DNA from 2 places in the Mesorhizobium sp. Arg314 genome. Region 2 is predicted to be linked to the other one. Evidence: riboswitches for the same ligand, from Rfam matches in the RefSeq annotation. Region 2 holds a riboswitch; the other holds the start of a gene.
The links. Region 2 has a riboswitch for cobalamin ahead of ACWGS9_RS14640 (DUF1636 family protein). Riboswitches for the same ligand answer to the same signal wherever they lie in the genome.

Region 1: linked by a shared signal. The riboswitch ahead of metE (5-methyltetrahydropteroyltriglutamate--homocysteine S-methyltransferase) and the one ahead of ACWGS9_RS14640 (DUF1636 family protein) in region 2 are both predicted to bind cobalamin.

What each region holds. Positions count from the first base shown of each region.
Region 1 covers NZ_JBSKBP010000041.1:29,253-36,455, reverse strand. Annotated here, with positions in the region: gene ACWGS9_RS28460 (IS110 family RNA-guided transposase) at 1-385, shown strand, start outside; gene metE (5-methyltetrahydropteroyltriglutamate--homocysteine S-methyltransferase) at 958-3,291, opposite strand; cobalamin riboswitch at 3,381-3,579, opposite strand; gene ACWGS9_RS28450 (helix-turn-helix transcriptional regulator) at 4,092-4,841, shown strand; gene ACWGS9_RS28445 (ABC transporter ATP-binding protein) at 6,344-7,203, shown strand, end outside.
Region 2 covers NZ_JBSKBP010000011.1:167,256-174,458, forward strand. Annotated here, with positions in the region: gene cobN (cobaltochelatase subunit CobN) at 1-1,277, opposite strand, end outside; gene cobW (cobalamin biosynthesis protein CobW) at 1,295-2,332, opposite strand; gene ACWGS9_RS14640 (DUF1636 family protein) at 2,335-2,763, opposite strand; cobalamin riboswitch at 2,805-3,007, opposite strand; gene ACWGS9_RS14645 (winged helix-turn-helix domain-containing protein) at 3,037-4,236, opposite strand; gene ACWGS9_RS14650 (NADH-quinone oxidoreductase subunit A) at 4,571-4,936, shown strand; gene ACWGS9_RS14655 (NuoB/complex I 20 kDa subunit family protein) at 4,927-5,508, shown strand; gene ACWGS9_RS14660 (NADH-quinone oxidoreductase subunit C) at 5,513-6,115, shown strand; gene ACWGS9_RS14665 (four helix bundle protein) at 6,150-6,527, shown strand; gene ACWGS9_RS14670 (NADH-quinone oxidoreductase subunit D) at 6,594-7,203, shown strand, end outside.

The DNA of each region.
Region 1 (7,203 bases), on a different contig from region 2:
CCATCGGTTCGATAGCCCGAAGCAGCTCATGGCCTGGCTCGGCTTGGTGCCGGCTGAGTATTCCAGCGGCAAGAGGATCAAGCGTGGCGAAATCACCCGAAGTGGAAATGCGGCGGCGCGCACGATGCTGATCGAATCGGCGTGGCACTACCGCTTTCCTGCGCGCGAAGGCCGAGCCTTGTTAAATCGCAATGCCGAGATACCAGAGCTTATAAAGGCCATCGCGTGGAAGGCGCAGGTTCGCCTTTGCGGCAAATTCCGAAGGCTTGCGGCCTCTGGAAAGCAGACGGTCAAGGTGGTGACCGCTGTTGCGCGTGAGCTTGCCGGGTTCATCTGGGATATTGCACGGCATACGCCGCTAGTTGCCATTGAGGCACGGGGGTAGCGCGCGCAGGGCGAAGCTGGTCGGGGTGCACAGCCCGGAGCGCGCGGCCTTCAGGCACAACAGGAGTGATGAGAAACGGAACAAACATGGACTTGGCTGGCGTGCTGCACGGTCTGATTGATGTAGGATAATCCTCGATACGGCGCTGGGGCAGACTTGATCGATGCCCGCCACATTGAAGGAGGAAGGTCCGCGACGGAAAAAGGTCGTGCGGTAGCCAATCCGCGTATAGGTGCTTGATCAATCGTCGTCAGGAAACAGCCGCGCAGCACACCAGCCAAGTTCTCATCTTGCAACGGCATCGATTTTGGTGCCAGAGTAACCTTGTGCACACTCAGTCGTGATCGTCATAGGAGCGCTGTAGCGAGCGAGCGGCTTTGCGGTGATCATCGGCGCCTCCAGATCGACGCGTCGGAAGAAGAACCGGGCCCTCAAATCAGTGCCCGTCAGCGCGCGCCGTTTCTGTACGTCCTGACGAAACGGGATGCCCGACGCGGGTGCCTTGCGGCGGGCACTCAGCTCTACTACTCGGTTTATGCCGTCACCCGCCCGGGCGACGGCATAGACTTTTCCTAGGCCGCCTTGGGTGCGTCTCTCAGGCTGCGCGCGGCTTTGACCATATTGACGAGTGCCGGGCGGACTTCCTCCCACCGACGCGTCTTCAAACCACAATCGGGATTGACCCAAATCTGACTGTCGCAAAGGCGCTGGCGCGCCTGCGTAAGCAGGTTCGCCATCTCGTCGACTCCCGGCACCCGCGGCGAATGAATATCATAGATGCCCGGTCCTATCTGATTGGGATATTCAAAACTCCGGAAGGCGTCGAGCAATTCCATCTGCGAGCGCGAGGTTTCGATTGAGATCACGTCGGCATCCAAGGCCGCGATCGCGTCTATGATGTCGTTGAATTCAGAGTAACACATGTGCGTGTGGATCTGAGTCGCATCGTACACGCCCGTCGAGGCCAGTTGGAAGCACTCGACAGCCCATTCGAGATAGGGTTTCCACTCGGATTTGCGCAGCGGCAATCCCTCGCGCAGTGCAGCTTCGTCGATCTGAATGACTCTAGCACCGGCCATTTCGAGATCACCCACTTCGGCACGAAGGGCGAGGGCGATCTGACGGCAGACGACCGAGCGCGCAAGATCGTCGCGCACGAACGACCAGTTAAGAATCGTCACGGGGCCGGTGAGCATGCCTTTAACGGGTTTGTCAGTCAGCGATTGGGCGTATCGCCACCAGCGCACCGTCATCGGGTTGGGACGCGATACGTCGCCAAAGATGATCGGGGGGCGCACATAACGCGATCCATAGCTCTGCACCCAAGCGTGCTGCGTGGAAACGAAGCCGGAAAGCTGCTCACCGAAATATTGCACCATGTCGCTTCGCTCAAACTCGCCGTGCACCAGCACGTCCAGGCCGATCTCTTCCTGCCAACGGATGGCTGCTTCGATCTCCTTCCTCAGGAACGCCTCATAGTCGACATGGCTCAGTTCTCCCTTTGCATGGGCGGCACGCGCGTTGCGAATCTCGGGTGTTTGCGGGAAAGAGCCGATCGTCGTGGTCGGGAAAGGCGGCAGCCAGAGGCGTTCCTCCTGAAACCTGGAACGTTCAGAAAAGCCGCTCTTCCTGCGCATCATGACTTCGTCGATAGACGCGAGGCGTCCTTCGACCAGCGGATCATGGACCTTCGGTGACGTCAAACGCGCGGCTGCTGCTTGGGTGGAAGAGTCCAGCTCTGCTGCAACCGCGTCGCGGCCTTCGCACAGGGCCCGGGCGATCGTGGTCAGTTCGTCCATCTTCTGCGCCGCGAATGCGAGCCATGACTTCATGTCATTGTCGAGCGCGGTTTCCTGTTCGAGGTCGATCGGCACGTGTTGAAGCGAGCACGACGGCGCGATCTCCACTCGCTCCAGTGGCCAGCCGGCGACGACCGGCTTGATCCGGTCAAGCATGGGGCGCAGGTTCGCGCGCCAGACGTTGCGACCATCGATCAGGCCAAGCGACAGCACCAGGTCTTTTGGCGCAAGCCGACCCACCACCTCCAATTGTTCGGGAGCTCGTGCAAGGTCGAGATGCAGGCCCGCCACAGGAAGCGAAAGAGCGGTCTCGAGATTGTCCTCCAACCCGCCGAAATAGGTGGCGAGCATGATCTTTAGCTCCGGCACCGCTTGCGACAGTCGCTCGTAGGCAAAATTGAACGCATCTTGCTCGTTTGGAATGAGGTCGAGCACGAGTGCCGGCTCATCGAGCTGCACCCAGTCGGCGCCCGCCAGTTTCAGTCGACGTAGCAGCAGCTCGTAAACCGGCAGAAGCCGCGGCAGCAGCGCAACAGGGTTGAAGTCGCGGGCGGGCGACTTGGCGAGCTTGAGGAAGGTGACCGGCCCAAGGATGACCGGGCGGGTGTGAATGCCCAACGCCCTGGCATCGAGGAAGTGATCCAACGGCTTTGAGGACGATAGGGCAAAGGCTTGATCGTCGGCGAGCTCCGGGACCATGTAGTGGTAGTTGGTGTCGAACCACTTGGTCATTTCCAGGGCTGTCACGGCCTGATCGGTCTGCCCGCCACCAGCAGCCTCTCCTTGGCTGCCACGAGCCATGGCAAAATAGGTGTCGAGCGAGATTTCTCCCTCCCTCCAGCCATAGCGTGGCGGGATAGCGCCGACCATTATTGCTGTGTCGAGCACATGATCATAGAGCGAAAAGTCGTTGGACGGGATCTTTGTGACGCCGCGGTCGCGTTGTTCAATCCAGTTCGCGACACGCAGCGCCTGCGCCGTTTTGAGAAGGTCGGCAGCGCAACATTTTCCGGACCAATACGCTTCAAGCGCGCGCTTTAGCTCGCGACGGCGCCCAATGCGCGGCACGCCAAGTGTGGCTACAGGAACTTTGTTAGAGAGAGACATACCATACCCCGATGATTGGGACGTGGACGCAAGGCAGACGTTGGCAAGCAGACGAGCCGGTTGCTACGCCCACCGAGACACCCCGCGTGTGGACCTTGTTCGCCGTGGCAGGTCTCCTGGCTCGCGGGTCGACACCTCAGCCCGTCTTCCCGAGGCTATTCACCTCAGTGACTTGAATAGGCTTGGCTCGCCGCTTACAGTTGCGGGGGGCAGCGCCGGCATCTACCGGCTTCCCTCTTAGCTCCGTGCGGCTAACCGCATCAGAGAACCATCGACAACCGGACACTCGCCGAAGAGAAGATTCCAGTCAAGGTGATATAAACAAATCTTTATGTCTTTATACAATTCTTATTATCGCTCGTGCGTGCGGGATAGCTGTAAACGTCGGCTGACTGCGACCATCCTTGCCACCGAGGGGCTCGGGCAAGTTCTTCCGCTTCTGCCCCTGTTGATGGCGACCTGTCGCAGGTCAAGCCTACCCGTGGTGCCAGGGGTTGACTTCGATCATGCTGGCGGCAACATTTCGGATACACTCGAAGCGAGCATAGGCAGAGGCAATTCGCTCTATTTCCCGGGCACTGCGTGACGCCCCCCCGGGAACTGAACAGTCCCCATTCGGCCCGCTTGGCGGTGACATCGAGGCCAGGCTCGACCTCAGCCGAGCAACATAGCGATCTGGAGGCAGACAGGGGATAGTTTTCGGCGAGCACCCGGTCTGCCAGCAATGGGAGAAGCTTGATACCTTCAATGGCATCCGCGCCACACGCCCCAAACGACCATCATCATGGAAGCAATGCGCTATGGAAGCACCTGCGCTTTGGCGTCGGCACCTCGATGACACGTTCGAGTTCCTCAATCAGATCCGCAACAGCTCGAGCCAGCAAGAAATCTGCCAGCACCTGATTTTCCATGCCGAGCGGTTTGGCGCCAGAAACGTGCTGGCAGGACCGATCCCGCCACCGCGAGCGCTGAGGCGCGAGCAGATTTCCCATGTGCTGCTTGACGCCTGGCCACAGCAATGGTCAGAGCGCTATTTTTCGAACGGCTACCTTTATCGCGACCCTACCATCCAACTCGTGAAGCGTGGGGCCACGCCCTTCCGGTGGAGCGAGATCGATCAGGTTGCCAGCGTTTGCTCTTTCGGCCGACGGGTCATGGCGGAGGCATCGGAGTTTAAGCTACGCGACGGATTCACGATACCGTTCGCGACTTTGAACGGACAGGCGGTGGGATTTTCCGTTGCAGGGGAGAAGCTCGAGCCAGATCCTCACGACCGGCTCGCCTTTCAGTTTGTCGCCGCGTGCGCCTTCGGTTGCGCGGTTGTTCTTGCCGAGGGAAAACGAACTTCGAAACCCGTACGTCTGTCGCCTCGACAACAGGATGTCCTGCGCTGGGCTGCCGAAGGCCTCACCGTCGGCGATATTGCGGATCGCCTGAACATCAGCCGCAACACGGCAGATACCCATCTGCGATTGGTGCGCGAGAGGCTCGGCGTGACAAACAACGTGCACGCCGTCACGAAAGCTTTCCGCCTGGGGCTGATCAGCTAGCCTCACACAATTGCGTGATGCCGCATCGGTCCGCGATGAACCATTTGGTTGGCCTCGAAACTGGAGAACAACCGAGATGCTTCTTGCCGTCACGTCGCACAATGCCGACGAATAACAGGCGGACCTGGATCAGGCGTTTCGTCTGCGCCACAACGTGTTTGTCGAGGAAAGGCGCATGCGACACGGGCCGCATCGAGTAGCGGCTCAGATCGTGATAGACCTGCTCACCGCACGTCGGTCCCAGTTCCCGCACGCGCGACTGTCGGCTTGCCGAAAGGAGTCGCAAGACCCAGCGCATGAGCTTCGGCAAGTACAAAGGCCGGAGCCGAACGGGCACCATCCGGGTCAAGCACCGCTTCGGCATCCGCGGCCCAAGGGCTAGTGCATGCAGCCAGGGAACGCCATCAGGGCGGTGCTCGCCATATCGCTGAAGGCGGTTTGGCCTGGCGTGTCGCGGCAAATCAGGAGGGTCGCGGCCGTCGCCGCTACAGCTCGAAGGCGAAGGCCGCCAATCGCGATCCTGGCCTTCATGCATTCCACTTTCATGGCCTTCAGCCCGAGGGCCGGTTCTTTCCACCTCGGCGAAGTCGGCATATTCCTAAAACGTCAGCGGCAGAAGCGGCTCGGCGCGCGGCCAACCGACGTGTCGCCGAGTTCACTGCCGTACCTCTGCGCGAAATTGGCGCTCGCCAGATTGGAAATCGCGCTGCAGAAGCCCTGCATCCTGTCGCCCCCGACCCAATCACCTGCTCAATGTTCACGAGATCGACACACGCCTTGGCAATGCAATTGGCAGACTGCTGATCCACCACATCGCACCCCAGAGATAGAAATCCGGCGTCTCGTCGTGGGGCCCGTTGGTGACCTAGTCGCCTAACGCAGACCCGATGTCGTTGACGCGCAGCAGGCTGGCCCTGGGCTTCCTTTATGAGGACCATGCACGGCTCATCCAAAGCACGGCGTCCAGCCCGACCTCGGCGCCGGCCTTCCGTAGGTACTTGTAGAGGTACGGGTCTGCCCACTGACCGGCTTGAGGAGCGACCGATCGTGGCCGATCAGTTCGGTCGGCACGGGCGTGGCATTGACTTGCCAGAAAGCAACACCGCACCGCAACCGAGATCGCGCGCGGTTGTAGGCTCGATTCCATCCCGGGTGAAGGCCGTATTTGTCGCATATCCGACTAATGTCGGCCAGCGCACAGCGCCCCGACAATCGTATTCGTCGCATTGAGCGGGCTTTCACTTGGCGCGGCATTTGCAAGGCCGATTGGCAACGAGCCTGCATATCGGCTCAGGACAAATCGTCCCAGCTCAACTCGCCAAACCCGCGGTGGTGTCCGGGGCCGAAAGCAGAATCACCGACCTACAATCAAGGAGTAGCCCATTGACCCTTCGCCGAGGACGCGAGTTTTTAGCATGAGCAGCCAGAATGGCAGAAGTCCCAAAGCTCCTCAACCAACTGCTGTCTGTCACAATACGTCCTGGCCACCGGGTGTGCGTTTAATGAAGAAGCGGCTCGGCACGCTTCCGGTTATAGCCATGTTTATCGCGATGGTGTGGCGGACAAGCCCGTATCTGACCATCTCGTCATTGCTGCTGAGGCTAGTCAATGCGCTGCTTCCCGTCAGCACACTCTATGTCAGCAAGCTGATCATCGACAAAGTCGTTGAGCAAAGGCCATCCGGGGCGCCCGCCCTATCCACGTTGATTTATAACGAGCAGTTATATTCGCTTGCACTGTTGATCGCCGCTGGCTTCGGGCTGGCTGTGTTCGCCGATTTAGTCAGCCGCGTCGGCTCTCTCGTTCAAAACGTACTTGCCGAGCGCGTTACCACCGCATCGAGCGTCCGTCTCATGGAACATGCCGCGACCCTGGATCTGAAGGATTTCGAAGACGCCGAATTTCAGGACCAGCTCGAACGCGCTCGCGCGCAAACAAGCAACTCCATGACGCTGCTGTCCCTTTTTGGCCAAGCGGCGGGCATGATAAGAGTGATCAGCTTCGCCACGGGCCTTCTCATCTTCGCTCCATGGGTTATTGTTCTGCTGTTGGTGGCGGTGGTTCCGGCATTACTTGGCGAATTCCATTTCAATGCGAAGAGCTACTTGCTCGATTTCAGCCGCACGCCCGAGCGGCGAGAACATAACTATGTACGCCTGACGGCAACCAGCGTGGAAACGGCCAAAGAGGTCAAGATTTTCGGCTTGAGCCGCTTTCTCATCGATCGCTATGTCCAGCTTGCAGGGAAATTCTACACCGCAAACCGCAAGCTAGGTGTACGGCGTACGATCTGGAGCGGTATATTCACCTCCATCAGCACGATGGCCTATTGGGGCGCTTACGCATACATCGTGTGGGGTAC
Region 2 (7,203 bases):
ACGCGGTCCGCCTCCGGCCGGTTGGCGAAAGCGCGAAAAGCCAGCGCCGGATCGGTTTCGATTTCACCCTTGAACGAGATCGCGCCGGCCAGGATGCGGCCGTCGAGCTCGGGCAGGACCACATGCATGGCAAGGTCGGCGGGGGCGAGACCGCGCTGGTTCTTTTCCCAGACCTCGCGTCTCGTCGTGGCGACGATGACTTGGAAGACCGGCACGCCGGCGCGGTCGAACAGGGTTTCGGCGCCAGGCTCGGCGCCGGAGGCAAAGGCGGTGGCGGTGACGATGGCGACAGGGTTCAGTGAGGCGAGGGCGGTTTCGACGAAGGCGAGAGAAACCGGGTCCTTGAGGCTGGAGACGAAGATTGGGACGGGCGTTATGCCTTGCGAGCGCAGCGCTTCGGCCAGCGCGTCGACCGGTGCCACGTCGGCGGCTAGCAGCATCGAGCGGTAGAAGAGGATGGGGACGACGCCGAAATTGTTGGCGTCGAGTTTCGTCACACCCCCCTCTGTCCTGCCGGACATCTCCCCCGCAAGGGGGGAGATTGAGCTGTCATCGACGATTTCGCCAACCGCAGATGCTGCAGAACGTTCTACCGTTGAGTCAGCAGAAGAGGTGCCGGGGCCGGCGACGGCTGATCTCCCCCCTTGCGGGGGAGATGTCCGGCAGGACAGAGGGGGGTGCGAAGGAACGCCGGCGTTTGAAAGGTCCGGCTTCTCCACAACCCCCAGCCCAGACTGATAAAACCCCGCTTTCGGCACGCTGACCGGCTCGGCCACGGCCGCCTCAGCCCCGGCAAGCCGCGCCAGCCTGTGCACCAGCGCCACCATGTTCGCCGGGCCGCCTTCGCGGAAATAGCCGAGCAAGGCGTCCAATTCGGCGCGCGGCAGGGTCGAGCTTTCGATCAGGCGCTGGTCCTCGTCATGGCTTTCGCCGGGCAGCAGCGCCAGCTTTATGCCGCGCTCGCGTGCGACCGCGGCGAGTTGGTCGCAGCCGTAGCGCCACCAGTCATAGCCGCCGAGGATGCGGACAAGGACGACCTTGGCGTGGCGTGCGACGCTGTCGATCCACAGATCGACCGACATCGGGTGGCGAAGGTCGCGAAGGGCCGCAAGCCGCATTGACGGCAACCGCTCGGCGTCCGCCTTCCAGGCGGCGGCGAGGCCAGCGAGATCGCTGTCGGTAAAGGACAGCGCCACGACATCCGCAGGCGTCTGCCTGAGATCGATCGGCTCGGCGAGATCGTCGAGCGAAGCGGATGTGGTGGTGAGGATATGCATCGCTTGTCGTGTTGGCCTCAGCCGGCGAGGATACGCTCGATCGCGGGGCGGTTCAGCCCCTTGAGGCCGATGACGACGAGCCGCGAGCGGCGGTCGTCCTCAGCCGTCCAGGCGCGATCATAATAGTGGTTGACGCGAGGGCCGACGGCCTGGAGCAGGAGGCGCATCGGCTTGCCGCCGACCTCGACGAAGCCTTTGACGCGCAACACGTTTTCCTGCTCGGCGGCAAGGGCGACGCGCTTTGCCAGCTCGTCCGGGTTGGCGATCGAGGGAATGTCGACGATGAAGGTGTCGAAGTCGTCATGCTCGTGGTCGAAGGCGCCGTCATGATGCGACTTGCGGTTCTCGATGTCGTCCTCGACGGCGAGACCGAGGCCAAGCAGCACGGACGGGTCGACCTTGCCGTGCGATGTCGGCACGATTTTCACGGCGCGGGAGGAGTGCTCGTTGATGACGGTGTTGGCGCGGGCAGAGCCGGCGGTGTCCATCAGATCGCTCTTCGACAGGATGATCAGGTCGGCGCAGGCGATCTGGTCCTCGAACACCTCTTCGACCGGATCGTCATGGTCGAGCGTCACGTCCGCCGCGCGCTGCGCCTGCAGGGCATCCATGTCGGCGGCGACGCGGCCGTCGGCCAGCGCCGGGCCGTCGACCACCGCGATGACGCCGTCGACCGTCACGCGGCTTTTCACAGTCGGCCACTGAAAGGCCTGGACGAGCGGCTTCGGCAAAGCGAGGCCCGAAGTTTCGATCAGGATGTGATCGACCTTGGGCGTGCGCGACAGGATCTGGTCGAGCGCCGGAACGAAATCATCGGCGACGGTGCAGCAGATGCAGCCGTTGGCCAACTCGACAATGTTTTCCTCAGGACAGGTATCGATGCCGCAGCCTTTCAGGATTTCGCCGTCGATGCCGATGTCGCCGAATTCGTTGACGATGATCGCAATACGCTTGCCGCCAGCGTTTTCCAGGAGATGGCGGACCAGCGTCGTCTTGCCGGCGCCGAGAAAGCCGGTGACGACGGTGCAGGGAACACGGGAAACGGAAGCGTTCATGGTCAGTCCTTCAGCATGTCGAGGGGAGGGATGCGGGCAACGAGGCCGCGCTTGAGGGAATCGGGACGGCCACGCCAGGGGATCAGTCCATCGGTCGAAGTGGCGAAGAGTTTTGCGCCGGCAACGAGGTCTGCGCCGCTGGTCGTATTCAAGTCGCCGAAAACGTAACTCCAGCAACCGTCGCGCAGGAGCGCGGCGCTTAGGCGGCGCTTGCAATTGCCGAGGCATTCGACGGTGCGGATGCGGATTTTCTCGCCCGATGCGGCGCAGCGCGCATCTTCGGCCAGCAGCGCGCCGGCGCGCTGCTGCGCGTCCGAACCGGTTTCGTCGCGGCAGGATGAGCAGACGATGACGGTCACGCCAGCCAGTGCGTCGCCATCGCTGGACGCATTGTCCGCTGTGCCAGCCGAAAAACTGCCGTTGTGGTCCAAAAAACCATGCTCCTTGCCCGGAAACCCGCCGGGCGATCGGATTCAAAAAGTCTCAGACGGCAGGTCTCCTGGCTCGCGCTTCATCGCCCTGAATGCCGCCTTCCCGGGAACATCCCAGTGGTTTTCGGCCGAGGCTCGTCGCTTACAGTTGCGGGGACAGCCGCGGATTTGGGTTTTGACCCGCACCGCATTCCCTCTTGGCCCTTGCCGTTGCGGGCAAGAGACCGTCTGGGCCGGATTTAGGCTTTTGCAGGCGACAGTGTCAACGCACGGCTACGACACCGCGATGTCGGCCAGCGGCTGCCCCAGATCGCCGGCGGGCGTTACCTCGATGCGTTCCAGGCCTAGCCAGCCTTGCATCTGCTTCAGCTCTTCGAACAACCGGGCGGCCGTGTCGGGCGGAGCGCCGGGCTCGGCATAGGTGGCATGGACGCGCAGCACGCTGGCCGGACGGTCGGCCCTCAGATCGACGCGGGCGACGATCCGGTCGCCGAGCAGGAAGGGCAGCACGTAATAGCCGTATTGGCGCTTTTCGGCAGGCGTGTAGATTTCGATGCGGTAGCGGAAGTCGAACAGTTTTTCCGTCCGCGTGCGCTCAAAGACGACCGGATCGAAGGGGGCGAGCAGGGCGCGGGCCTCTATCCGGCGCGGGATACGGGCGTCCTTGTGAAGATAGGCGGTTTTTTCCCACCCCTCGACGCGCACCGGCAGCAATTCGCCCGTCTCGACCAGTTCCTCGATGCGGTCTTTCGTGTCGCCCGGCGCCAGGCGGAAATAGTCGCGCAGGTCGGCATAGGTGGCGATGCCGTGGGCGCGGGCGGAAATGCGCAGCAATTCGCGATGCGCGTCCTCGACCGAGGGCACTGGCAGGTCGAGCACGGCCTGCGGCAAAACGCGCTCGGGCAGGTCGTAATAGCGTTCGAAGCCGCGCCGGTAGGCTGTGGTGATACGGCCGGCCCAGAACAGCCACTCAAAAGCGTGCTTGGCCTCGCTCCAGCCCCACCAGCCGCCATTGCCCTTGTGGCCCTCGATGTCGGATGCGGCGATCGGACCGCGTTCGGCGACTTGCGCGTAGATCTCGTCGATCGTCGCTTTGCGTTCACGGCCCCATTTCGCCAGGCCGAGATACATCTCGTCGCCCTGTTCGGCGCGCTGCATGCGCCAGCGCATCAAAGGCCAGGTTTCGACGGGCAAGAACGAAGCCTCATGCGCCCAATATTCAAAGACGGTGCGCTTGCGGGTGACCGCGGCGTTATCGAGCAGCGCAAGCGGGTAGGGCCCGAGGCGCGAATAGAGCGGCATGTAGTGCGCGCGCACCACGGCGCTGACGGAATCGATCTGCAACAGGCCGGTCCGTGAAAGCACACGCGCAAGGTGCCGGCGATCCGGAACGCCACCGGGCCGAGGGTCGTTAAACCCCTGTGCTCCAAGCGCAATGCGCCTCGCCATGGCCAGCGAAATCTTGTCCTTCATCGAGGCGCCCTTGCCCGGATCATTTGCCGGATTTTTAGCCGGTGATTCCGGCCATGCTAGCAGGCAAATGGCGGGAGATGTGTCAGGAGACAAAAGTGGAGTAAAAAATGAAAGAAATCAAACAAGAGCGGATCGGACCGGTTTCTTCCGATATGGCGTCCAGGGCCGCGAATTGAACAAGGTTTGACTTGCGTCACCGAAACCGCTGCGCTAACCCTCGCCGCGTTGCAGCATGGGCCCTCTTAAAACGGTTCAGCGGTTAAACTGTCACGCTTCCGCATTAGAGTTCGTTGCTGTAATCAAAGTGAACTGCCCCGCCGAAGGAAGCCGCCGCATGAGCGCACTCCTGAGTTCGTATCTGCCCATCGTCCTGTTCATCGCCGTGGCGACGGTGGTCGGTCTGGCGCTGCTCGTCGCCCCCTTCCTGGTGGCCTACCGCAGTCCCGATCCGGAAAAGCTTTCCGCCTATGAATGCGGGTTCAACTCGTTCGACGACGCCCGCATGAAATTCGACATCCGCTTCTACCTGGTGTCGATCCTGTTCATCATCTTCGATCTCGAGGTCGCCTTCCTGTTTCCGTGGGCGGTGTCCTTCTCCAAGCTCGGCATGCTCGGCTTCTGGTCGATGATGGTGTTCCTGGCGGTGCTGACCATCGGCTTTGCCTATGAATGGAAAAAAGGAGCGCTGGAATGGGATTGAACGACAGTTCAGGCACCCTCGTCGCGCCGAAGCCCAAGGGCATCATCGATCCCAACACCGGCAGGCCGGTGGGGGAGGACGATCCCTTCTTCCTCGAAATCAACAATGAACTGGCCGACAAGGGCTTCCTTGTCACCTCGACCGAAGCGCTGATCACCTGGGCGCGCAGCGGCTCGCTGATGTTCATGACCTTCGGCCTCGCCTGCTGCGCGGTCGAGATGATCCACACCTCGATGCCGCGCTATGACTCGGAGCGTTTCGGCGTTGCGCCGCGCGCGTCACCGCGCCAGTCCGACATCATGATCGTCGCCGGCACGCTGACCAACAAGATGGCGCCGGCGCTGCGCAAGGTCTACGACCAGATGCCGGAGCCGCGCTACGTCATCTCGATGGGCTCCTGCGCCAATGGCGGCGGCTATTACCACTATTCCTATTCGGTGGTGCGCGGCTGCGACCGCGTCGTGCCGGTCGACATCTATGTGCCCGGCTGCCCGCCGAGCGCCGAAGCGCTGCTCTACGGCATTCTCCTTCTGCAAAAGAAGATCCGCCGTACCGGCACGATCGAACGGTGAGCCGATGACCCAGGCGTTGAACGATCTCTCCACCTATCTCGGCGAGAAGCTCTCCGGCCGCATCGGCGAAGCCGTGCTTGCCTATGGCGAATTGACGATTTCCGTCGACCCCGGCAATCTGATCGAGGTGGCGACCTTCCTGCGCGACGATCAGCGCTGCCAGTTCATCTCGATCATCGACATCTGCGGCGCCGACTATCCGTCGCGCGCCAGGCGCTTCGACGTCGTCTATCACCTTCTGTCGCCGAAGCAGAATGTCCGCATCCGCCTCAAGGTCCAGGCCGACGAGGAAACCCTGGTGCCGTCGCTGACCGGCGTCTATCCCGGTGCCGACTGGTTCGAGCGCGAGACCTACGACCTCTACGGCGTGCTGTTTTCGGGTCATCCAGACCTGCGTCGCATTCTCACCGACTATGGTTTCGAGGGCCATCCGCTGCGCAAGGACTTCCCGCTGACCGGCTTCGTCGAGGTTCGCTACGACGACGAGGCCAAGCGGGTGATCTACGAGCCGGTCGAACTCAAGCAAGAATTCCGCAATTTCGATTTTCTTTCTCCTTGGGAAGGGACGGACTACGTCCTGCCCGGGGACGAAAAAGCGAAACAGTGAGTAGGGAAGTAGTCGGTAGTCACTAGGGAAGGAATTGGGAAAGAGGATCGAATCTTACCGTGACTTGGTGGTGTGGCAATCAGCAATGGTACTTGCCGAAGATTGCTATCGCGTCACCAAAGGTTTTCCGAAAGACGAGATCTATGGGATGACCTCTCAGATGCGCCGCTCGGCGGTGTCTATCGCCGCGAATATCGCTGAAGGGTACGGTCGTGAGAATAGAGGTTCCTTCGTTCGATTTCTGCGTATGGCGCAGGGGTCGTTGAAAGAACTAGAAACGCACATATTGCTGGCATGCCGGGTCGGTATGCTGGAAAGAGACAACGAGACTGAACTGCCGCTGCGGTGCGAAGAGATTGGAAAAATGATGCGATCTCTGATCAGAACGGTGCAGGCCAAGCAGGCGGAATGAAGCAGGCATTGAGATTGATGGTCACTATTCACTACTCACTACTGACTCTTCGCCAGAGGCGCCACCATGGCTGAAACCTCCGTCCGCAACTTCAACATCAACTTTGGGCCGCAACACCCCGCGGCGCATGGCGTTTTGCGCCTGGTTCTCGAGCTGGACGGCGAAGTCGTCGACCGCGTCGATCCGCATATCGGGCTCTTGCATCGCGGCACCGAGAAGCTGATCGAGGCCAAGACCTACCTGCAGGCCGTGCCTTATCTCGACCGGCTCGACTATTGCGCGCCGATGAACCAGGAACATGCCTTCGCTTTGGCCGCCGAGCGCCTGCTCGGCATCGAGGTACCGAAGCGTGGCCAGCTGATCCGCGTGCTCTATTCCGAGATGGGCCGCATCATGTCGCACATCCTCAATGTGACGACGCAGGCGATGGATGTCGGCGCGCTGACGCCGCCGCTGTGGGGCTTCGTCGAGCGCGAAAAGCTGATGGTGTTCTATGAGCGGGCAAGCGGTTCGCGCATGCATGCGGCGTATTTCCGGCCGGGCGGCGTGCACCAGGACCTGCCGCAGAAGCTGGTCGAGGACATCGGCAAGTGGATCGATCCGTTCCTGAAGTCGATCGACGATCTCGACGCGCTGCTCACCGGCAACCGCATCTTCAAGCAGCGCAATGTCGATA